Collimonas fungivorans: one gene and its partner. The protein of the gene in region 2 binds, or shares a complex with, the protein of the main gene of each other region. Links are inferred from orthologs where the notes say so. Each region holds a gene or a part of one and is shown on either strand. Other genes may lie near its edges.

Evidence for each region.
Region 1: the proteins of tsaB (region 2) and tsaD are in contact, whole or in part, in a solved structure (PDB 4WQ4), measured with the Escherichia coli proteins. The link is inferred for Collimonas fungivorans from one-to-one orthologs.

The regions. Positions count from the first base shown.
Region 1 is NZ_CP013232.1:1,438,065-1,450,086, forward strand. The notes cover bases 5,239-8,103. They hold tsaD (tRNA (adenosine(37)-N6)-threonylcarbamoyltransferase complex transferase subunit TsaD), read left to right. Parts: upstream 5,239-6,090; coding sequence 6,091-7,116; downstream 7,117-8,103. Other genes in these bases: CFter6_RS06230 (sigma-70 family RNA polymerase sigma factor), read left to right, coding at 5,239-5,703; CFter6_RS06235 (zf-HC2 domain-containing protein), read left to right, coding at 5,830-6,021; CFter6_RS06245 (DEAD/DEAH box helicase), read left to right, coding at 7,412-8,103. In the rest of the region: CFter6_RS06210 (BaiN/RdsA family NAD(P)/FAD-dependent oxidoreductase), read right to left, coding at 27-1,223; CFter6_RS06215 (YbdK family carboxylate-amine ligase), read right to left, coding at 1,251-2,456; CFter6_RS06220 (cation:proton antiporter), read right to left, coding at 2,461-3,675; DNA-binding protein YbiB, read right to left, coding at 3,952-4,968; more of CFter6_RS06230, read left to right, coding at 5,137-5,238; more of CFter6_RS06245, read left to right, coding at 8,104-8,881; tRNA glutamyl-Q(34) synthetase GluQRS, read right to left, coding at 8,882-9,775; CFter6_RS06255 (LysR family transcriptional regulator), read right to left, coding at 9,768-10,721; CFter6_RS06260 (flavodoxin family protein), read left to right, coding at 11,116-11,691; CFter6_RS06265 (sulfurtransferase), read right to left, coding at 11,788-12,022.
Region 2 is NZ_CP013232.1:3,362,640-3,374,712, forward strand. The notes cover bases 3,483-6,398. They hold tsaB (tRNA (adenosine(37)-N6)-threonylcarbamoyltransferase complex dimerization subunit type 1 TsaB), read right to left. Parts: upstream 5,335-6,398; coding sequence 4,630-5,334; downstream 3,483-4,629. Other genes in these bases: CFter6_RS14330 (uracil-DNA glycosylase), read right to left, coding at 3,483-4,154; rimI (ribosomal protein S18-alanine N-acetyltransferase), read right to left, coding at 4,151-4,633; CFter6_RS14345 (thioredoxin family protein), read left to right, coding at 5,457-5,879; CFter6_RS14350 (LysR family transcriptional regulator), read right to left, coding at 5,989-6,398. Also shown: lysophospholipid transporter LplT, read left to right, coding at 1-1,237; CFter6_RS14320 (hypothetical protein), read right to left, coding at 1,325-2,017; CFter6_RS14325 (DUF1853 family protein), read right to left, coding at 2,279-3,250; more of CFter6_RS14330, read right to left, coding at 3,231-3,482; more of CFter6_RS14350, read right to left, coding at 6,399-6,903; CFter6_RS14355 (hypothetical protein), read right to left, coding at 6,950-7,300; CFter6_RS14360 (ABC transporter ATP-binding protein), read right to left, coding at 7,328-8,065; CFter6_RS14365 (arylesterase), read left to right, coding at 8,064-8,756; CFter6_RS14370 (carbonic anhydrase), read left to right, coding at 8,882-9,637; CFter6_RS14375 (SurA N-terminal domain-containing protein), read right to left, coding at 9,695-11,623; CFter6_RS14385 (HU family DNA-binding protein), read right to left, coding at 11,978-12,073. UniProt on the Escherichia coli protein: Required for the formation of a threonylcarbamoyl group on adenosine at position 37 (t(6)A37) in tRNAs that read codons beginning with adenine.

The DNA of each region.
Region 1 (12,022 bases), 1.9 Mb from region 2 along the record:
CGGGCAATTGTTGTTCAATTTTCTTGCTAAATAGCAAATCCTGTCGCGGTTGCCGACGCCCAGGCCCACTGGAAATTGTAGCCGCCAAGCCAACCAGTGACGTCAACTGCCTCACCAATAAAATACAGGCCGGATGTTCGATTGGACATCATGCTCTGCTGTGATAGTTCCCTTGTATCGACGCCGCCAAGCGTAACTTCGGCTTTACGATAGCCTTCGGACCCGTTTGGCTGGATTGCCCAGCGGTTGACGGCGTTGCCGAGTTCTCGCAATACGCGATCTGGAGTGTCTGCCAGGCGGGCCGCCGGGTCGAGCTTGCTGGCTTCGATGATGCCGTGCGCCAGCCGCGCCGGCAGCCATTGGGCAAATATATTGCCCAGATTTTTCTTGATAGACGTTTTGCCGTCAAGCAGTGTCTGGGTGACATCAATTTCAGGCAAAAGATTCAACTGCAGCGGCGCGCCGCTCTTCCAGAAGCTGGAAATCTGGAGGATTGCCGGCCCCGACAGGCCGCGGTGGGTGAACAGCAGGTCTTCCTTGAATTCGCCGCGGGTCTTCTTGTCGCCGGTTTCGACTTCAACCGGCAAGGCAATCCCGGCCAGCGGCAGGAAGGGCTGCCAGTCGGCGGCATCGAAGGTCAGCGGCACCAGGCCTGGCTGCGGTTCGACCACGCGCAGGCCGAATTGGCGGGCGATGCGATAGGCAAAGTCGGTGGCGCCGATTTTCGGGATGGACAGGCCGCCGGTGGCGATGACGACATTGCTGGCCAATATTTCGCCGCTGCTGCTGTCGATCCGGAACAGGTCGCCGCTCTTGCCTATGCTGGCCACGCTGCAAGGCATGCGCCAACTGACGTTGCCGAGGTCGCATTCGGCTTTCAGCATGGCGATGATCTGCTCCGAGGAGTCGTCGCAAAAAAGCTGTCCCTTGTGTTTTTCGTGATAAGCGATACGGTGGCGTTTCACCAGGCCGAGGAAATCCTGCGGGGTGTAGCGCGACAGGGCGCTTTTGCAAAAATGCGGATTCTGCGACAGAAAATTCTGCGGCCCGGCGTTGATATTGGTGAAGTTGCAGCGGCCGCCGCCTGAAATGCGGATTTTTTCCGCCAGCTTGACGGCATGATCGATCAGGACAACCCTTTTTCCACGTTGACCAGCTACCGCGGCACACATCATGCCCGCAGCGCCGGCGCCGATGACGGCGACATCAAATTGTTTTTGCATCGATCTTCAGTAAATGGAAATTGAAAACTATTGGAAGTATGGTGGCGGCTCCTGCCCCATCCACAATTCCGAAGACAGCCGCATCATGTCATTGAGCGAACCGCGCTCGGTAAATGTCTGCCGCAGCCAGGCGGCGTCGCTGAGGCGATCTTCCGCCAGATGCCGCAAGCGCTTGATGGTCAGTTGCTCGGCTTCGTTCTGAGTATACCGCTGCAAATCCTGCAAATGGTCCAGCAGATGCTGGTAGATCGGCAGTTTTGACGAGGTGGCGGGGGTGTTGCCGTGCAACGCCATGGAGCCGTTCAGGCCGTAACGGCTGGCTTCGAAGCGGTTGTACTGGTACAGCAGGTAAAAGTCGTTGGTGATGACAAACGGCCTTTCGGTCAGGATCCAGCGCGCCAGCAGTTGTGCGTAGCACCCCAGGTGGGCCGCGTGTTCTATCGTCAGGGGGGTGTCGCAGACGCGGATTTCCACGGTGCCGTATTCCGGCTTGGGCCGGATGTCCCAGTAAAAGTCCTTCATGCTGGCGACGATTCCCATGCGTAGCAGCTCATCGTAATACGATTCGAAATCGGACCAGCGGGTCAGCGTGGGTGCAGTTCCTGACAATGGAAACGCACGCACCACATTGCTGCGCGAGGATTCGAACCTGGTGTCCGCGCCTTGATAAAACGGCGAGGCGGCCGACAGTGCGATGAAGTGCGGCACGAAACGCGAGAATGCGTGGGTCAGGTAGAGCGCGTCGTCGCCGTTCGGCACGCCGATATGGATATGCTGGCCGAAGACGGTGAATGTCTTGGCCAGGTAGCCGTACTTTTCATGCAGGTGATAGAAGCGCTCGCTAGGCGTAATCCGTTGTTCGTTCCAGTGCTGGAAAGGATGGGCGCCGCCGCCGGAGACGTCGATGTTCAGGTATTGCGCCCCGCGGTTCAGCGCGGCGCGCAGGCCTTTCAGCTCCTCGATCAGATGATCGACCCGGGTGTGCACGTCGGAATTCAACTCGATCATGCCCTGCGTCATTTCCAGCTTGATCTGTTTTTGCAGGTCGCGCGGTTCGATCCAGGTCAGCAGGTCAACCGCATCGCTGGCCAGGTTGTAGTTGCGGCGGTTCACCAGCTGCAGTTCCAGTTCTATCCCCATTGTAAACGGCGTGGAACTGGTAAACGGCAGGATCTCCGGCGTCGCGGCCCCCGCGCCGGCTTGTGCACTGTTGTCTTGGGTGTTTTCGCTCATGGCATTATCCTTGTTCGCGTCCGCTTTCGCCTGATTTGATCAGGGCAAACTGGGTTGCGATCGGCCCCAGCAATTCCAGGACGATCAGGCAGCCGGCCAGCAACGGCAGGACTTCAGCGGTGGTGTTGGGGTAGAGATAGGCGGTGGTTTGCATCAGTCCTAGTCCGGCCTCCGTCATGGGCAAGGTTCCCAGGGTGATCAGCGCCGCCTGTTTCCATTTCATCTTGGCAAAGTGCGCAAACGAAAAGACGCCGCAGGCCATGGCCAGAAAACGCGCCGCGATGAGTACCGCGACCGAGGCGCCCACCATCGACAGGTCGGACAAGCGGATCGAAGCGCCTATCGTGACAAACAGCATCACGATGAACAGCTCGTTGGCGACGCCGAACTCCAGTTCCATCAGGTCATACTGGTGGTCAAGGTTCTTCGACATGATCGCGAAGATCAGCATGGTGAGCAGTATCGGCAGCTGCAGTGCATGTGCGGCGCCGATCGCCAGGGTGATTACAGCGATCACCAGCACGAACTGGCGGCTCGGCTGGCGGCCGAGCAGGCGCGCCAGCGGGATCATCAGGCGATAGGTCAGGTACGCCAGCACCAGCGAACCGCACAGCGAATACAAGGTATGCGCCAGCAGCGTGCTGAAGGGCGTCGCGCTTTCATGGGCGACGACGGGCAGCAGGGCATACGCCGCCAGCAGGGCGACAAAATTGTTCAGCGCCGTCATGGCTGCCAGGCGGCGCGTCACCTGGCCTTCGGCCTGGAGTTCGCGCACCACCACCATGACCACCGCCGGCGCGGTGGCGATGGCCAGCACGCCGCCCAGCAATGCCGGCACGCGCGCAGTGCCAAACCAGATCAAGGCGCCGCTGACGAAGGTGAAACACAATACGGCGCTGAGGACAACTGTCGCCAGCAGCCATTTTTCGCGGCGCAGCCAGCCGATGTCGACATAGCGGCCCAGCTGATATACCACCAGCGCCATCGCCATGTCGGCAAAGATATTCGCCAGCTTGAGGACGTCGCCTGACAACAGGTCGAGTCCGCCCACGCCAAGCAGGAAACCGACTATCAGATAGCCGGTGATGCGTGGAAACCAGGGGTTTTTCGTTACTATATGGCCGCCCACTAGCCCGAACAGCAGCAAGCTGCCGAACAGTAACAGCGCATTCCATTGGATGGGCTGTGCTAGCGCAAAGGGCGGAAGAGTCCAATCCATGGATCCTCCAGAAAGTTAGTCTTGCAGCAAAAAAGCAAGCTGGACAAGATGCCGTACCGGCAGATGAATGTGTAATGCTGAAATACGTGACTTGCTGCGCACTCTCCTTGATTATATTTGTGTTGCGCTATCGGATCTGCTTAAGGTCTTGCCTAAGAAAAGGCTTCAATTCCCTATGGCAATGTTTTGGCGATTGCCACATAGTACATGCATCCGGCTTTTATCTTGAATCAGTCAGGTTTGTTCACTGCGGCAAAAATTAGTTCCATTAGGAAATTACTGTTGCCTATCGATAGCGGCAGAATTGTATTGCACGCGCAGGGCCCGGCAAACTGTCAGGCATTGTTCGACTTGTTCGGCAATCGGCTTCGGAACCAGCTGGTTTTGCGCCAACGCCTGTCGTATCCAGCTGGCGGTGGTGGCGGCATCGCGCTGCTCGGGCAGGGTGGACATATTGTCGGCGATACTTTGTTTCTCCACCAGCGTGGTTTGCCTGCCGCCATGCAGCCAGTCGATTTTTTGCGCCTTCCTGGCGTTAGCCACCGTTTCGCCTTCCGTGCCGCGCATTAAAAACACATCGCCGCGTTCAGCTGCGGCGGTGGTCGTGAAATACGCCGTCAGCATGGTCAGGTACTCTGGATGCGTGTATGAGCTCAGGCGCAAGGCCGGTTCCACAAACGGCTGCATGATCTTGACCAGGGTGTGGGTGGAGTTGCGTACCCCGAGAATCCTCCGCATGGCGAGCAGCCTTGCCATTTTCGGGGCAAGGGCATCGATCGGCATGAAGGCCGGCATACGCTGTGCGAAACATTGCTGCGCCTGTTCGATGCTGCTGCAGGCCGGCTGGCCGAGCGCCTGGAGAATTTCGGCGCTGGTGACGCGGCCTGGGTCTGTCAATACCCCGTGCAGCAATACCGGCACGCCCTCGCGCGCCAGCAGCATGGCCAGCAACGGCGTCAGGTTGGCCATGTGGCGCGCGCCGTTATAGCTGGGGATGACAACCGGTGCGTATGCCCAGGAACCGTTGCCGGCTTTGTCGGGCAACGGTATTTGCGTAAACGACGCTTCCGCCGCCTGCAGGAAACCGTCGATTTCTTCTACCGATTCGCCCTTGATGCGCATCGCCAGCAAGATTCCTCCCATTTCCAGGTCAGAAACGCGGCCGTCCAGCATGGCGGCATATAAATCATGGGCATCGTTGCGTGACAGGCTGCGCGCGCCATCCTTCCCGCGCCCGATCTCCTTGATGAAGCGGGCGGCTGGGAATGGTTCGGCTGGCGGAAGAATATTCATGTCTAGATGTCGATCTGAGTTTGCAAGCAAGGAGTGAGAGGGCATATCCGCAGCGATTTTACTTTACCAGCCTTAGTCCATGGCCATCGGGTAAAATCATCGCCAATCGGCCAGCTTGTCCACCGGATTGGCTGGCGCCTGTCCTTGTTTTTCCTTATCTGGGTTTATATGGCATTTGATCCTAGCCAGCTTGAAACGTTACGGCCGCAGCTGATACGGTTTGCTGCGCTGCAGTTGCGCAATGACGCCCTGGCCGAAGATGCTGTCTCGGAAACCATACTTGCGGTGCTTGAGCATCCTGACCGTTTTCAGGAGCAGTCTTCGTTCAAGACCTATGTCATCGGCATCCTCAAGCACAAATTGCTGGACCAGTTGCGGCGCGGCAAGCGCGAAGTGCAGCTGAATATCGACGAAGACGCAGACCGCAGCGACGCCGACATGATCGATGCCTTGTTCACATCGACAGGACATGCGGTGGAAGCCGCACCCAGCTGGGGCAATCCGGACCAGGCGCTGGAGCGCAAGGAGTTTTTCGATATCCTGCAATTATGCATCGACAAGCTGCCCGCCAAAACCGGACGCATTTTCATGATGCGGGAATGGCTGGAACTGGATACAGACGCAATTTGCAAGGAACTGGAAATTACCGCTGCGAATGCCTGGGTGCTGCTGTACCGGGCGCGCGCCAGGTTGCGCGAATGTTTACAGCTAAACTGGTTCGGCACGCAGGCTTGAGTTAGCGACGTTCATACGCAATGTAAGATAATTCCAGTTCTATTGTAAGTATTGCATCCGTGATGCGACTAACCATGAATACCGAAATATTCGCCCAGCCAGTTACTTTATTTTATGCCATGTTTTATGCCATATAAGCGCCTGATCCCACATTGTCGCGATACCCAGCAGCTCCTGTCCCAGGCGCAGGACAGCAATCTGTCGCCGCTGACCCGGGTACGGGTGCGCGTGCACCTGTGGACCTGCACGGCTTGCACCAGGTTTTCGCAGCAGCTGGCTTTCATGCGGCAGGCAATGCAGCAGCTAGGCAAGGATTAATCGCCGACTGCAAAGGGGGCGGCCGCGCTTTCCTTTACAATGCGCCATTGCTTACCTATTGCCCTACCCATGATTGTTCTCGGCGTTGAATCTTCCTGTGACGAAACCGGCCTTGCGCTCTACGATACCGAGCGCGGTTTGCTGGCGCACGCCCTTTATTCGCAAGTGGCGATGCATGAACAATACGGCGGCGTGGTGCCGGAGCTGGCTTCGCGCGACCATATCCGGCGCGCCATTCCTTTACTGCAACAGGTATTGTCTGAAAGCGGCATTGCGCGGCATGACATCGATGCCATCGCATACACCCAGGGACCGGGACTGGCGGGGGCGCTGCTGGTAGGCGCCTCGGTTGCCTGCGGCCTCGGCTTGGCGCTGGATAAGCCGATGCTGGGTGTGCATCACCTGGAAGGGCATTTGTTATCGCCGCTCCTGGCCAGCGACCCCCCCAGCTTCCCGTTTGTCGCCTTGCTGGTGTCCGGCGGCCATACCCAGCTGATGCGGGTCGATGGCGTCGGGCAATACAGCTTGCTGGGCGAAACGCTGGACGATGCCGCCGGAGAAGCATTCGACAAATCGGCCAAGCTGCTTGGCCTCGGTTACCCCGGCGGGCCGGCGATTTCACGCCTGGCCGAATTCGGCGACCCTTCGGTGTACCAGTTGCCGCGGCCCATGCTGCATTCGAAAAACCTGGATTTCAGCTTCTCCGGCCTGAAAACGGCGGTGCTGACCCTTGTCAAAAACCATACGGCCAATATCTGCGAACAGGACAAGGCCAATATCGCCCGTGCTTTCGTGGATGCGCTGGTTGAGGTGCTGCTGGCAAAATGCTTGGCCGCGCTGAAACAGACTGGCCTCAAGCGCCTGGTGATCGCAGGCGGAGTAGGCGCCAACCAGCAGTTGCGCAGCGCCCTCAATGCGGCGGCGGAGAAGCGACGCTTCCGGGTGTATTACCCGGAACTGGAATTTTGCACCGATAATGGCGCCATGATTGCCTTTGCCGGCGCGATGCGCTTGCAAATCAGTCCGCAGGCAGCGCAGCGCACCTACGGCTTCAATGTACGGCCGCGCTGGCCGTTGAATGAATTAGGTATCTGAGCAAATTCCCGGCTAGGCGTATAATGCGCGACTGTGGTACAAAACATGTCGGCAACGATGTCAAAGTGGTAACCCGGCTTGCGGTGCTTGTTATGGCACTTCCACAATCATTTGGTTCGCATGGTGGCGCTGTGGCTTGCCTTGGCAAGCACTGGTCGTCAGCAATGGGCCGACACGAAATTCACGATTCAATTGAGAGCAAATAGTGCCTTTGTTTGAGTGCATCCTGCACCAAAGGCCGCCAACTACCATGTCCGATATTCAACCTGAGATTCAGTCCGAGATTCAGTCTGAGATGCAAGCTGATCCAGCAGTGCCAACCACGCCCACCGTCCGTTTCGCAGATTTCGGGCTGTCCCCGGATATCCTGCGCGCGTTGAGCGACCAGGGTTATGTCCATCCCACACCGATCCAGGCAGAAGCAATCCCGGTGGTGTTGCAAGGACGCGACGTGATGGGAGCGGCGCAAACAGGAACCGGCAAGACTGCCGGTTTTTCCTTGCCTATCATCCAGCTGCTGCTGGCGCATGCCAATACCAGCGCCTCGCCGGCGCGGCACCCGGTGCGCGCGCTGATCCTGACGCCGACGCGTGAACTGGCTGACCAGGTCGCGGAAAACGTTAAAGCCTATTGCCGCCATACTCCTCTGCGTTCGACCGTGGTGTTCGGCGGCGTCGATATCGCGCCGCAAACCGCAGCCTTGCGCTCCGGCATCGAGATCGTGATTGCAACGCCAGGCCGCCTGCTGGACCACGTGCAGCAAAAGACGCTGAACCTGTCGCAGACCCAGATACTGGTGATGGACGAAGCCGACCGCATGCTGGACATGGGTTTCCTGCCAGACTTGCAGCGCATCATCAACCTATTGCCGAAAGAGCGGCAGAACCTGATGTTCTCCGCCACGTTTTCGGGGGAAATCAAGAAGCTGGCGGCGACTTTCCTGAAGAACCCGGTAACGATCGAAGTGGCGCGCAGCAACGCCACCGCCGACAACGTGACGCAGACCATGTATCACGTCAATGAGCAAACCAAGGCCGAGGCGGTGTCGCACATCATCCGCGAACGCAAGCTGAAGCAGGTCATCGTTTTTTCCAATACCAAGATCGGCGCATCGAAGCTGGCCCGCCACCTGGAAAACGAAGGCGTCAATGCTTCGGCGATCCATGGCGACAAGACCCAGAATGAACGCATGGCGGCGCTGGAAGCATTCAAGCGGGGCGAAATCGAAGTGCTGGTGGCGACCGATGTCGCCGCGCGCGGCCTGGATATCGCCGAACTGCCGTGTGTGATCAATTTTGATTTGCCGTACAACGCAGAAGATTATGTGCACCGGATCGGCCGTACCGGCCGCGCCGGCGCTTCCGGCGATGCGATTTCCCTGTACGCCGACAAGGACGAACGCTTGCTGGTCGACATCGAAAAGATGATCAAGTACAAGTTTGTGCGCGCCGAACTGACCGGGTTTGTCGCCAAGCCGGCGAGCGCCGAACGTGAGCGTTCTTCCGGACGCGGCGCCGATGCCCGCAACGGCCGTGGCGAAGGCCGTGGCCCCTCGTCCGACCGCAGCACGCAGCACACACGCAGCGCCTACACATCGACCCCGACTTCGCGCAAGGAAAAGGTCGACCCGTGGTTCCTCAAGCCTTACGAACCGACGCTCGCAGCCGAAGTGGATACATCTGGCGTAGCGCCGGCAGGCGGCGGCTCTATCAAGCCGTCGAAGGTGAAGCTGGCGGCCTTGCTGGGCGGACTGCCAAAGAACTGATCAGCCGCGGCGGCTGGTCTCGAGATTGGCCCAGGCGGTAGTAGCCAGCGGCCAGAACGCCGCTACGCTGTCGACTTGTCCGATATCCAGACCCAGGAACCACGCCGCCTTGCTGAGCGCGTGCAGCGGCTGCTTGATGTCGATAGCTTGCGCGCCGTTCTGTTTGGATAGTTTTTCGCCGTCCGCATTGGTGATGACCGGAACATGCAGATATTGCGGCGTCGCCAGTTTCAATTGGCGCTGCAGGTAAATCTGGCGTGCGGTCGAGTCCAGCAGGTCTGCGCCTCTCACTACATGCGTCACGCCCTGGTCCGCATCGTCGACAACCACTGCCAACTGGTAAGCCCAGAAACCATCCGCCCGTTTCAATACAAAATCCCCCACTTCTATCGCCAGGTGCTGCTGTACGCGGCCCAGCCAGCGGTCGTCAAAAATAATCAGTTCATCGATATGCCCAGGATCCGGTACGCGCAGGCGGTAAGCGCGGGCCGGCTTGCCGACCGGCAGGCCGGTGCGGCAAGTGCCGGGATAAACCGCGGCGCCGTCGGCAGCCACGCAGATGCGGGAATCGACGATTTCGCGGCGGGTGCAGCCGCAAGGATAGGCCAGCCGCCCGAGGCGATCGAAGGCCGCTTCATAGAGGGCGGCACGGCGGCTTTGAAACACCACCTCGCCATCCCAGTGCATGCCGAGCAGATCGAGGTCCGCCAGGATGGATTCGGCCGCACCGGCTGCGGTGCGCGCTTCGTCCACGTCTTCCATGCGCAGTAGCCAGCGTCCACGGTTGGCCTTGGCGTCCAGGTAACTGGCCATCGCCGCCACCAGGGATCCGGCATGCAGAGGACCGGTGGGCGAGGGGGCGAAGCGGCCGATGTAGCTTGCTTGATTAGACATTGCTGATCGATTCATGATGATGCGGCGCCGGCGAGCCAAGCAGGATGTGCTGGACCGCGGGTTCGCTGAGTTGCGTGATGAACCATTTGAGAGATTTTCCCACGACTGGCGTGCGCCAGGCGATTTGCGTCTTGTCGATAGGTTTGGCCTCGATGGTTTGCTTTTCGATCAATGCGCCCGATGCAAAATAAGGGGCTGCCATCCAGCGCGGCAAATGGCCGCAGCCGAGGCCGCTGAGCTGGGCCTGCAGCTTGGCAGAGATGGAGGGCACGGTCAGGATGTCCTGTCCGCTCAACAAGCCCGAAGTAATGCCTGGCAAGCTGCGGCCGGTGTCGCCGACGGCCACCGCCCGGTATTGCTGTATCAGGCTGGCGGTGAGCGGTTCCGGCGCAGTCGCCAGCGGGTGGCCGGGGGCGACTGCGAAAACCCATTCGATCATGCCCAGCTGGCGAGTCTGGAAGCCGCCGCTCATGCGGATGCTATCAGGGCCGCTGTGCGGCGCGCCAATCGCCAGGTCGGCGCGATCCGACAACAAGGCTTCCCACACGCCCGACAATGTCTCATGCGAAATGCGCAGCCGGGTGCCGGCATTTTCGCGATCGAAAGCCTCGATCAGCGGCAGCAGGCTGTCAAACGGGATGATGCTGTCAAGGACGATGCGCAGTTCCACTTCCCAGCCGGTCGCCGCACGCTTGACGCGCCGTTCCAGTTCCTGCGCCGCCAGCAGCAGGTGCCGGCCCTCGGTCAACAGCTCCTGGCCGGCGCTGGTCAGCTTGGCGCGATGGCCGCGGCGGTCGAACAGCAACACATCCAAATCCTCTTCCAGCTTGCGCACGCTGTAGGTAAGCGCCGACGGCACCCGATCCAGTTCGACAGCCGCCGCTGCAAAGCTGCCTTTGCGAGCGATCGCATCGAGAACTTGCAAAGCTTCCAGTGTCAGGTTCATTGCTGCTTGGCGAGTGGTTATGTTGTTAAAATTTCATTCAGATAATTTGAATGATATATCGGAATTTGACATCTGTCTTCTGTCGTTCCCCAAGGCTATAGTGCCAAGTAATCCAGCGGATTCATATAGCGCATTTCTATAGTGAAATAAGCTTTCGAATATATCAGGATCGCATTCCGACTTGATGCGCCCAGTTACGATGGCTTGACTCCGGATTCCGTTTTTCGTTCGTCGCTTATTGTGATCCGCGACAAGGCAGCTGGTATGACTATTGCTGTCATATTATTATCTTATTATTGTTTTATTGCTGCTTTATTGTTATCCACGCTGCCTGGTTCATTGTGTTGTTTGTTGTTTATTTTCAATCGGATTCTTACGCCAAAAGGGCATTGCCATGACTAAAGTTGCTATTGTTTATCATTCCGGCTACGGCCATACCAAAAAACAGGCAGAAGCCGTGCATGCCGGAGTGTTGCGGGCCGAGGGCGCTGCACCTGAACTGATCGCCATCGATGCCGAAGGCAATCTCAGCGACGCAGCCTGGGCTTCGCTGGAAGCGGCCGATGCCATCATCTTTGGCACGCCAACATACATGGGCACCGTTTCCTGGCAGTTCAAGAAGTTTGCCGATACCTCGTCGAAGCAATGGTTCGGCCAGAAATGGAAGGACAAGGTGGCTGCCGGCTTTACCAATTCAGCGACGATGAATGGCGACAAGGGCACCACCATGAGTTATCTGATCACCTTCGCGATGCAGCACAGCATGGTCTGGGTCGGCACCGGCTTGATGCCGGCCAACAGCAAGGCCGCGCAACGTAACGACGTGAACTTTGTCGGCGGTTTCTCCGGCGCGCTGGCGCAAAGCCCGTCGGACTCTTCGCCGGAAGAAGGCCCTGCAGCCGGCGATCTTGAAACCGCCAAACAGTTTGGCAAGCGCGTTGCAGAGACCGCACAGAAATTCAAGAAGTAATTTTCCTGCAAGAGGGCGAATCCAGGTTCGCTCCAGAAAGTAAAAAGCCCGCTTGCGATTGCAACCGGGCTTTTTTTACTGGTTCAGTAGTTGCGTTCAGTAAGCGCCGGTGGCTTCTGTTGGAATCGCCGCGGCTTCCGGCAGGCAATGCGGACAGGACTTGCCTGCCACGTATTGCGGCGACAGTTGCTGGCGCGGCGTCACCACGGCGCGGCAAGCGTAGCATTGCACGGTGGCGGTTTCCTGCAGTTGCGGATTGAGCGCGGTGCGATAGTCGAACACAAAACAGTCGCCGTCGTAATGAGCGCCGCCGCATTCTTCGAAATACTTG
Region 2 (12,073 bases):
GGCAGCGCAGTTTTTTTCTTCGCTGGCCGACAACGCCCTGCTCATAGCGGCAATCGCCTTACTGGCGGAAATGTCCTCGCCGGGCTGGATGACGCCGCTGCTGAAACTGTTTTTTGTCCTGTCTTACGTGCTGTTGGCAGCTTTTGTCGGCGCTTTCGCCGATTCTCTGCCCAAGGGCCGGGTCATGTTCATCACCAACATGATCAAGATCGCCGGCTGCCTGATGATGTTCGCCGACGTCCATCCGCTGATCGCCTATGGCGTGGTCGGCTTCGGCGCGGCGGCCTATTCGCCGGCCAAATACGGCATCCTCACCGAATTGTTGCCGGCGGAAAAACTGGTCGCCGCCAACGGCTGGATCGAAGGCCTGACCATGGCTTCCATCATCCTCGGCACAGTCCTCGGCGGCGCCCTGGTCAGTCCCCATGTCGTCTCCATCTTGCTGCAGTGGCACATACCCATTTTCGACTGGCACCTGAACACGCCCACCCATGCGGCGCTGATGGTAATCGGCTGTTTATACATCATTGCCACCATCTTCAACCTCAAGATCCCTGACACCGGCGTCCGCTATCCGCACCAGCAACGCAGGCCAAGCAAGCTGATCGTCGATTTCGCCAACTGCAACGCGATCCTGTGGAAAGACAAGCTGGGGCAGATTTCCCTGGCCGTCACCACCCTGTTCTGGGGCGCCGGCGCCACCTTGCAGTTCATCGTATTAAAATGGGCGGAAAAGTCGCTGGGCATGCCGCTCGACAAGGCCGCCATCCTGCAAGGCGTGGTGGCATTCGGCGTGGCCATCGGCGCCGGCGCCGCGGCGCGCATGATCCCGCTGAAAAAATCGCTGACGGTAATGCCCATGGGCATCGTGATGGGCCTGGTAGTGATGGCCATGACCGTGGTGCATTCGGTGTGGGTGGCCTACCCCTTGCTGATCATTATCGGCGCGCTGTCAGGTTATTTCGTGGTGCCGATGAACGCGCTGCTGCAGCATCGCGGTCACGTGCTGATGAGCGCCGGCCACTCGATCGCGGTGCAGAATTTCAATGAAAACCTGTCGGTGCTGACCATGCTGGTGCTGTATGCGCTGATGATCAAGATCAACCTGGACGTGAATATCGTTATCCTGCTGTTCGGCTCGTTTGTCGCCTGCATCATGTTTCTCATCATGCGCACACATGCGGCCAACCAGCGTGAGCATGATTCGCTGGCCTTGATTGGCGAAGCCAAGCATTAGCCGGATAACGCAAACCGAACAATAGAAAAGCGGGGAAACCCGCTTTTTTATTGTCCGGCCGGATTCGATCCAATGCCGGCAGGTTGCTTAAAACTCTTTTTGTACAGTCAACGAAGCGGCGATCGAATTCCAGGTACCGACATAGTTGCTGCGTTTGCCGAAATGGGTTCCGCTCAGGCCCGGAGTAATGTTCCAGCCTTTGATCGGCGTGTAGCGCAGCTGTGCCCCGCCGGCTATCGAGTTATAGCTGGAAAAACCCTGGTACTCCTCAAAACGGCTGGCGCGGACAAATGGAACGAACGTGATTTGCTGCGACGCCTGCCACATCAGGTAGGCGCCCAATCCGGCGCTGTCAGGGCCGCCCTGCACTTTTTCAACATCGAGTGAAAAAGCTGCCTTGATGGCCGGGGTGAATGCGTGCAGGTAGCTTGCTTCCGCATTGATAAATCCGGATGAACCGCTGTGATGCAGGACAGATGCCCGGAGCAGCACTTCATTGTTGCCGTCGACGCTTTTGAAAGCGCGATATTTCACGCCGAAAGTTGCATCGGTGAAGCCCTTGTCGCCGTCAAAGCCTTCGGAACCCTGCATGCCGCCATACGAATAATGCGATTCGGCATGGTCGCGCAGGACATATGGCAGGATCGTAAACAATTCGACACCGTAGCCCAGGCCGACATTTCCGGCAACGGCTGCGTGGCTTTCATAATTACGCTGTTCCCCCGAGAATCCCGGGGCATAGGGACTGCCATAGGACGAGTTGCTACGGCTCCCTGACAAGCTGCCATCCAGGGCAAACTGCCCTTGGTCCCGAACAGTGAAACGAGAGATGATGTCATCCGCCTGAACGGCAGGCGAAAAAAAAGCACCGATCAGTGCTGAGGTGATTACGGCTAATTTACGCATTTATTCCCTTGATATTGCTGTTATGTTTTTTAAATTACGCTATTACAAACATATTATGCGGGGAATAATATTGATTGAGAAGAAATTCTTAGCCGAAAGAAATTTACTCTTGGTGCATTGAATACGACAAATCCCCTAGCGGCTCAGGCCACGCCGGGCGGCGGCACGCTCTGGCCAGTCGTCAGGCACCACAAAGCCTCTATCGGTTTCCAGGCCGTAGCCGTTTTCTGGCCGCAGAGAGACCAGCAGCACCGGCGAAATATCGCCGGCAAAATGCTGCGACAACGCCAGGCGCATTTGCGCCGGGCTTAGCGCATCGGCAAGCGCCACCTTGGCCGGCGCCAGCCAGCGCTGGCGAGGCAAGAGATAGCATGCTGCCGTTTCATCCAGCGCCAAGTCGGACACGGCGCACCAGTAGCCGCGGCAAGCGTTTGCCGAAACGCCGGGCACGGAAGCCGGATGTTGCTGATCCTGATAAAACAGCCAGCCCTTCATCAGCACCTGCGCCGAAACCACCGCTTCGTTCAGGTGCGCCTGGGACGCCGGATGCCGCGACAAGGCCAGCTGATGCTGCAAAAGTTTTTGCATTTTCGAACCCAGAGAATCCGCCATGTCGCGGCCGATAAAATCATCCGCCTGCAAGCTGCCGCCGCTGGTTTCCAGCAAATAAAACTTGCTCGCGAATTCCCAGTGGACCAGGCCGCCGTTAAGCCGCAGCAGGAAATCGAATTCGCCTATCGTGTCGTTCTTGCTGGCCCGCACCTGCACACTGTGCGCCACCAGCATCTGGTGCTGTTCGAAATAGAACGCCAGCAGTTTCTCCGCATACAGGCCGAGGCGGGTCGACGGCAGGCTGTCGATATAGCGGTGCAAGGCTTGCAGTTTTTCCGGCGTCTGCGCCACTTCAGCCAGCCACGCCGCCAGGTCGGCATCGGCGTAGCTGGCAATCTTGCCCTGCCACTGCGCGGCCAGGGGATCGAGCAGGTCGGGCGCATCCAGCAGCCAGGCCAGGGCCCTGAGGTGGGGATCGGTCAGGTGATTCCAGCGCTGGTGAAACTGTTGCTGGCAGGTCTGCTCAGCAGCAGGGTCATTCGCCGGCGTTGGCATAGGTGCTCATGGCCAGGCACAGGTCGCTCCAGACCTTGCCTTTATCGCCCAGCTGGCGCAGCAGGTAAGCCGGATGATAGGTCACTACCAGCGGGCGGTCGGCGTAGCGATGCACGGTGCCGCGCAGCTTCGATACCGGCGCCGCCGGATCCAGCCCGAGCAGGGACAGGGCTGCGGTCTTGCCCAGCGCAACCAGGATGGTGGGCTGTATCAGCTCGATCTGGCGCTGCAGATACGGCAAACAAGCCGCCACTTCATCTGCCGCCGGCGGACGGTCGCGGCCGGTGCCGTCGGTGGGCCGGCATTTGACGATATTCGCGATGTAGGCGTTATCGCCGCGCTTCAAGCCCATCGCCAGCAGGATATTGTCGAGCAGCTTGCCGGCCGGGCCGACGAACGGTTCGCCCTGGATATCCTCGTTGCGTCCAGGGCCCTCGCCGATGAACAGCCATTTTGCCTTGCTGTCGCCGACGCCGAACACGGTATTCTTGCGGCCGTGGCAAAGCCCGCAAGCCGTGCAGCCGGCCACGGCCGCCTGCAATTGCGTCCAGTCCATGGCGGCGGGGGAATGCACTGCATGGATGGCTGCCAGCGGCGTGGATATGGGCTCGTCGCCGCCCCAGGCCGAGATCTCGACCTCGACCTCGACCTCGACCTCGACCTCGACCTCGACCTCGACCTCGACCTCGACCTCGACCTCGACCTCGACCTCGACCTCGTCCTGCACTGCATGCGCCGCCGGTTCGAGCTGTTGCCCGTGCAGCGCCGCTGCGGGAATTTCCGCTGCCGGCGCCATGTCGGCTTCGATCGGTTCTGCGCTGGCCAAGCCGCCATCGCGTCGCAGCCACAGCGGGCCGAGGCCAATCTCGTCGAGGAAAACGCTGCGCCTGGTGATCTCGCTCATAAAGGCAGCCTCATCACGATGGCTTCTTCGCGCTTGTCGCCTGCCGCCGGATAATAATCGCGGCGGCGGCCGATCTCGACGAAACCATAACGCTGGTAAATCGCAATCGCGCGCGTATTCGACGGCCGCACTTCCAGCAACACCGATTGCATCTGCAGCCGGCGCGCCAGGCTGCATACCTGATCGAGCAGCAGCTTGCCGATGCCTTGCCGCTGCACGTCGTCGCGCACGCTGATATTCAGCAGATGCGCTTCGTCCAGCGCCTGCATCATGAAAAAATAGCCGAGCAGGACCTGCTCGGCATCGCGCAATACCCAGCACTGATAACCACTCTGGATCGAATCGACAAAATTGCCATGGGTCCAGGGATGCGAGTACACGGCCTTTTCGATCGCCACCACTTCGTCCAGGTCTTCAATGCGCATGGCGGCAAACATAAACGGCCGCAGGCCGGGCCTCGATTGTGCGTTGGCGTTCATGGGTTCACCTTGGCGGCGCGTTCGGCGGTGGTGAGCGCCACCTTGTTACGCAAATACAAAGGCTGTGCTTCCACCGCGCTCAAGCCGCCGCCCTGGGCCAGCGCTATGCTGCCCAGTTGGGCGACCTGGCGCGCATTCGGCATCACCGCCGGCAAACCTTCGGCGGCGCACGGGGCCGCGGCAAACGCTTCTGGATATGCCGCCAGGCCATTGCCGCAGGCTTGCAGCACGCCGCTCTGCACCGGCAAAGGCGTCACCTGCGACGGCGCCGACAAGACCGGCTCGACCATCACCTGCCAGGCATTGCCGGCGAAGCGATATTGGGCCCAGTAGACCTCGCCCATGCGCGCGTCCAGCACCGCCAGCACTTCGCCGGCGCCGTTCAGGTCGCGGCAGGCCTGGGCCATGGCGGCCAGCGTCACCACCGGCAGCACCGGCAGGTCGGCGCCGAACGCCAGCCCCTGCACGATACCGCAGGCGGTACGCACGCCGGTGAAGGAGCCGGGGCCGACGCCGAAGGCCAGCGCGTCGCACTGGGCCAGGCTGATCCCGGCCTCGGCCAGCAAGTCTTGCACCATCGGCAGGATGGCAAGCGAATGGGTCTGGACGCCCGCCGATTCGCGGGTAATCACGCGGCCGTCGCGCAGCAATGCGGCGGAGGCCACTTCGGTAGATGTTTCAATGGCAAGAATGGTCTGCATGGGCAGTATTTTACCGCGCTCTGCGCGATTGAACGCGCCAATCCGACCGCAACCGCCCCGGGGAATTCCGAAACCACGGGTATTCAAGCGGAATCCGGCGCACTCACTGTAAAATATCGCGAATGCTGATCCTCACTCTCGATAACGACAACCACCAGGAACTTGCCGCCACCCTGTCCGACGACGGCTGGGTAGTTGCCTGCCTGTGCGCCGCCTGGTGCGGCAGCTGCCGGGAGTATTTCGCGAATTTCACGGCGCTGGCGCAACGTCATCCGCAGCTGCAATTCGTCTGGATCGACATCGAAGACCAGGCAGAGCTGATCGGCGACCTGGACGTCGACAATTTCCCCACCTTGCTGATACAGCGCGGCGACGTGGTGGCGTTCCTGGGCCCGGTTGAAATGGACTTGCGCCTGGCTGAAAGAATCCTGCTGGCGCAAATGGACAAGAGCCTGCCCGAACTGCAGGCCGAAGCCTTGAGCAGCGCGGAGCGCCGCCATTGGCAGCTGGAAGCCAATTTACTGCGGCGCCTGGCGGACACCTAATTGGCTCCGTTGCCTTTTTAATGTTTTTATCTGATCAGTTGGGGACAGAGTCGCACGGATAGTGTAATTCGCCGCGCTACGGCGGCTCCTAAACTCTGTCCCGCAATCATTAAGACGCCAGCCACGGGTCGCAATCCGGATGCGGAAACTGCGCCATCATGAAATCGACAAAACTGCGCACCTTGGCCGACAGCAGGCGCCGGCTCGGATAGACCAGGCGCACCGCCACCTTGTTGATCTGGTGGTCGGGCAGCACCCGCACTACACGCCCCGCGACCATGTCGTCGCCCAGTGTATACGAGGTGCGCATGGCGATGCCCATCCCCGCCAGCAAGCATTGGCGCAGCAAATCGGTATTGTTCGACATCACTTTGCTGGTGATCGGAATGATCGAGGCGCCCTCGGCCGACTGGAAAGTCCAGTGGTGGCGCAAATGCTCCATCGAAAAATTCAGGCAGGAATGCTGGGCCAGCTCCTCGGGCGTGCGCGGCACGCCATGCTCGGCGATATAGGCCGGCGAGGCGCACAGCAAAACTTCCGCGATGCCCAGCTGGCGCGCCACCATGCTGGCGTCGAATTTCTGGTTGACTGAAAAAATGCCGAGGTCGAAACCTTCTTCAATCAGGTCGACAGTGCGGTCCGACAGGGTCACGTCCAGCCGCACATCGGGATACTGTTTCGAATATAGCGGCAGCAGGCGCGCCAGCTGGGTCTGGCCGAAACCGATCTGCGAATAGATGTGCAAGGTGCCCGCAGGTTTGGTCGACAGTACAGAAGCCGCGGCTTCCGCCTCATCGATTTCATCCAGAATCTGGCGCACCCGCTCGAGGTAGGCCTGGCCCGGCTCGGTCAACGCCATGCGGCGCGTCGAACGATGCAGCAGGCGGATCCCAAGATGGTTTTCCAGGTCGGCCACCAGCCGCGTGACCACCGCATTCGACATGTCCAGCACCTGGGCCGCGGCGACAAAACTGCCCTGCTCCACTACCTTCGCAAATACCCGCATTGACTGCAAGCGATCCATATTATTCTTTCGTCCTATCTTATGCGCTGCCGCTTCACTGGCTTATTCATTTGTTCAACAAAGCCGCGAAAGCGATCACCAGGGCCAGCGCGCCGAGACCCAGCGCCAATCCGCACAACAGGCTGGCGCGCCGCAATCTTGCATCGGCTTGCTGGGCCGCCTGCCGCATCTCCTGTTCGAGCAAAGGCAGCGCCGCCTTGAGCTGCTCGGCGAGCGCCTTGATGTCGCCGAGATTCTGCAGCGACGCCGCCTGCAGCTCGCTCACCTGCTGCTGCAAGATCTGCAGCTGGCTCTCTTCCGTATTGCCTTTGCGCCGGGTGAACACCGGCGCCGCAACGGAAATGATATCGCTGATATACGGCAGCACTGCTTTTGTTACTGACAACCATGTCGACATGCACTACCCTCCGGATTCTTTTCTCGACTATTGAAATATCTGTGCATCCGCAGCCGTGGCATCGCCCGGGCGCAACAGGCGGCCGGCGGCGATCGTAATGGTCTGGCGGCACTGCATGGCGATCGAGGTATCGTGTGTCACCAGCACCAGGGTCGAGCCGCGCTCCTGGTTGAGGTCGAACATCAGCTGGATAACCGCATCGCCGGTAGCCGCATCGAGGCTGCCGGTAGGCTCGTCGGCGAACAATAGCGGCGGTTCGGTCACGAAAGCGCGCGCCAAGGCTACCCGCTGCTGCTCGCCGCCGGACAGGTATTTCGGATAATGCTGCAAACGCGTCGCCAGGCCGACCCGCTCCAGCTTGGCTTGCGCCTTCTCTTTCGCGTCTTTGTCGCCGCGCAGCTCGAGCGGCAGCATGACGTTTTCCAGTGCGCTCAAATGGCTCAGCAATTGGAAAGACTGGAATACGAAACCGAGCTTTTCCTTGCGCAAGCCGGCCCGGCCGTCTTCATCCAGGGCAAAGATATCGCTGCCGTCAATATGCACGGTGCCTGAAGACGGCGTGTCGAGGCCGGCCAGCAAGCCGAGCAAGGTCGACTTGCCGGAACCGGAAGCGCCGACAATCGCCAGCGTAGTGCCGCCCTGGACGTTAAAATTGATATCATCAAGAATTACCAGCTCGCCGCTGGCGTCGGCAACGCGCTTGGTCAAGCGCTGGACGTCTATGGCCGGGGCCGTTGCAGGATTAACAGAAGAGGACTGATGCATGCAGATTATCGACTCCGGGTTGGGGAATGGTTTTCAGAACGTGACCGAGGGCTGGCGCCGTAAAATCGCCCGCCTCTTGCGGCAGGCCATCCTGCTGCTTGGCCTGCTCGGCCTAGTATGGACGAACAATGCCTATTCTGCATCAAAATCGATACTGGTGTTAGGCGACAGCCTTTCCGCGGAATACGGGCTGGCGCGCGGCAGCGGCTGGGTTTCCTTGCTGCAGCAGCGCCTGAAGGCGGAAAACCTTGGCGGCAACGTCGTCAACGCCAGCATCAGCGGCGAAACCAGCAGCGGCGGCAAAACGCGCCTGCCGGCCTTGCTGCAGCAGCGGCCGGATATCGTCATCATCGAACTGGGCGCCAACGATGCCTTGCGCGGCCTGCAATTGAACGCCACCGAAAGCAACCTGCGGGCAATGATCAGCGCCGCCCAGCAAGCGAAAGCAAAGGTCCTGCTGGTGGGCATGCGGATCCCGCCCAACTATGGCCGCGATTACACCGAAAAATTCTTTGCCCTGTATGCGACGCTGGCCAAGCAGGCCAAGGTGCCGCTGGTTCCCTTCCTGCTGGAGGGCGTCGCCGACAAGCCGGAAATGTTCCAGGCGGACCGCATGCATCCAGTGGCGCAGGCGCATCCGATCATGCTGAACAATGTCTGGCCGGGATTGAAACCGCTGTTGGCCAAATAGCTTTTCCGGAAAAGCCGCCGCTTCACGCGGGATTTTTCCTACATATTTACGGGATGTCTTTTCTTAGAATGCGCTTGTCGCGATCCGGCCCGAACGCCGGCGCCAACTACTCTTTAGAGGCAGCCATGAAAAGACATCTTAAATCCGCACTGACCGGCGCCCTGCTGGCAAGCGCGGCAGCATCGGCATTTTCGTCGGAAACCACCGTGCACTGGTCTTACCAGGGAAAAACCGACCCTACCCATTGGGCCGAGGGCATGCCGGAAAATGCAGCTTGCCGCTCGGGCCGGCAGCAATCGCCGATCGCCCTGTCCGAAACCAGCGCCAAGCGCGTCGCCAGCAAGGACTTCACTATCGACTACGAGCCGGGAAGCGTGGCCCTGCTCAACAACGGCCATACCATCCAAGCCAACGTTGACGACGCCAACGATACCGTCAATTACAAAGGCGAGGCATACAAGCTCGACCAGTTTCATTTCCATACTCCCAGCGAACATACCCTCGATGGCAAGTCTTATCCGATGGAGCTGCATCTGGTGAACAAGGGCAGCAACGGAAAAATCACCGTGGTCGGCATTTTCATCAAGGAAGGCAAGGAAAATCCGGCACTGCAACCGGTTTTTGCCGACTTGCCTGCCACGCAGACTTCAAGCGGACGGCACGCGCAGGTCGACATCGCCGCGCTGCTTCCGAGCGACAAAAAAGCCCTGGTCTATTCCGGCTCCCTGACCACGCCGCCCTGTTCCGAGCTGGTCAACTGGATCGTGCTGGAACAGCCGGTTGAAATGTCCCGGCAACAAATCTCGGCATTCAAGGCGATCTTCCGCGACAATCACCGCCCCTTGCAGAAACTGAATCATCGCGAAGTCGGCGAGGAGTAGAAAAAAAGCCCACCCGGCTTGCGCTGGATGGGCTTTTTTTGAATCGACTAGCCTGGATCAGTTCTGCTTGCCGCCGTCGTCAACCGGCGCAGTCGTCACCGGCTTCAGGATCTTGACCTTGGCTTTCTCTTTCAGCACATCCACATAAGCCAGCATTTCCTGCTGTGCCAGGACACCGGTGATCTGCTGCTGTTCGGCAGTGCGCCGCGCCTGGTCCTGCGCCGCCGGCTGGCCGACCTTGGCGATCCGGTACAGGCCGTAGCCCTGCTGCGGCAACACCACGCCGACATAAGCAGGCAGCTTGTTGACATTGGCCTTCATCACCGCCTCGAACCCGGCAGGATTGATGCCCTGGTTCTTGACCCGCGACACGGTCTGGCTTGCGCCGAAACCGCTGGCGCTGTCTTGCGCGCGCAATGCCGCCAACTTTTCTTCGCCGGCTTTCTTGGCCAGCGCAGCTTCTTCCGTACGGGTGACCTTGTCGGTGATGATTGCCTTGACCTCTTCAAACGAACGCTTGGTCACCGGCTTGTATTCGGTGACATGGCCGGCGATAAACGTGTTCGGCGCGATCTCGACCGCTTCGGTGTTGTGCTTGTTCTTCAGCGATTCGTCCGAATACAGCGCGGCCAGGAATTTCTGGTTGTTGTATGGCGCGGCGGCTGCGGCAGGATTCGGCTGGCGGCCGAGGTTGGCGGCCGACTGGATCTGCAGGTGCATCTTGTCGGCAACCGGCTTCAGGCTGTCGGCCTGTTCATACACCGTGTTGCTGAAAGCTTCCGCCAGTTCCGTGAATTTGCGCGCTGCCAGCTGCTTCTTGATCTCGACGCCGATATCCGCCTTGACTTCGTCCAGCGGCTTGACCACCGCTGGCTTGATGCCGGTCAGTTCGATGATGTGATAACCGAAATCGGATTGCACCAGGTCGCTGATCTCGCCCTGTTTCAGCTTGTTGGCCGCATCTTCGAAAGGCTTGACCATGCTGCCTGCGCCGAAATAACCGAGATCCCCGCCCAGTTCACCGGAAGCGGTATCCTGCGAATTCGCCTTGGCGATTTTCGCAAAATCGGCCGGCGTCTTGCGCACTTGGGCCAGCAGGCCTTCCGCCTTGGCCTTGGCCGCAGCTTGCTCGGCAGCCGGCGCATCTTTTTTCACAGCGATCAGGATGTGGCTGGCGCGGCGTTCTTCCGGCACCGTATAGCGGGCGACATTCTGGTCGTAATAGGATTTGATGTCGGCGTCGCTGACCGTCACCTGGGCGGCAACCGCAGCGCTGTCGAGCAGCACATAGTCGGCCTTGATCTGTTCAGGGATTTCGAATTCCTTGGCGTTCTTGACGTAATATTCCTGCAGCATGGCGTCGGTGACCTTGACTTGCGCGGCATAGTCGGCAGTCTTGAACAGCAGTTCCTGCACGTCGCGTTCCTGGTCGTTGATGTCAGACAAGCGCATGGCCACTGTTTTAGGCGTAAACGCCGTGGTCTGCACCGCGCCGTTCAACTGCTGCATTGCCATATCCTGGCGCAGGCGCGCCTCGTACATGGTGGGCGTCATGCCCTGCGCCGCCAGCAAGGCCTTGTAGCGTTCGTTGTCGAACTTGCCGTCGGCGCCGTGCAATTCCGGCACGCCCATGATGGCTTGCTGCAAACTCTGGTCGGATACCGACAGATGTTCGGTGCCGACCGCGGCAACCAGCACGCGCTGCGCGATCAGGTTATCCAGCACGCCTTGCTTGGCTTGCGGCGTTTCGACCATCTTCGGGTCGAACCGGTCGCCGAACGCCTGGCGCATGCGGTCCATCTGCTGGCGCAAGGCGGCATCCCATTCCTGCTGGGTAATCGGCTGGCCGGCGACTTTCGCCACCGTGTTGGCGCCGTCGCCAAAGCTGCTATAGCTCTGCAGCCCGACCAGTGCAAACGAAGGGATGATCAAGAGCAGCAACAAGAACTGCATCAAGCGCTGATGGGTACGGACAAATTCAAACATGGTCGGCCAATCAAGATCAAAAAGGAAGGCTGCAAAAGAAGGCTGCACTACAACCGGACGTACATAAGAAAAAAGGCGAACTCTCGTTCGCCTTTTTTGTATTTTGGCGGAGTGGACGGGACTCGAACCCGCGACCCCCGGCGTGACAGGCCGGTATTCTAACCAGCTGAACTACCACTCCTAAAACTGCTTACAAATCTCAGTTGACCTCGAAAACCTACTGCGCGGCCCAATCTCGGTACTGCGATGCTCACCGTGCTTTCGCACGCCTCCGCTTCTCCTACCGACCTTGGGTCGCTCGCTACGGTTTTGCAAGGCCCACTTATTTGGCGTTTGTCACCACGCCAAAAGACGCTAGTTTACAGCATCTTTCAACGCTTTGCCAGGCTTAAATTTAGGAACTTTCGCTGCCTTGATCTTAATTGCCTCTCCGGTGCGCGGATTGCGGCC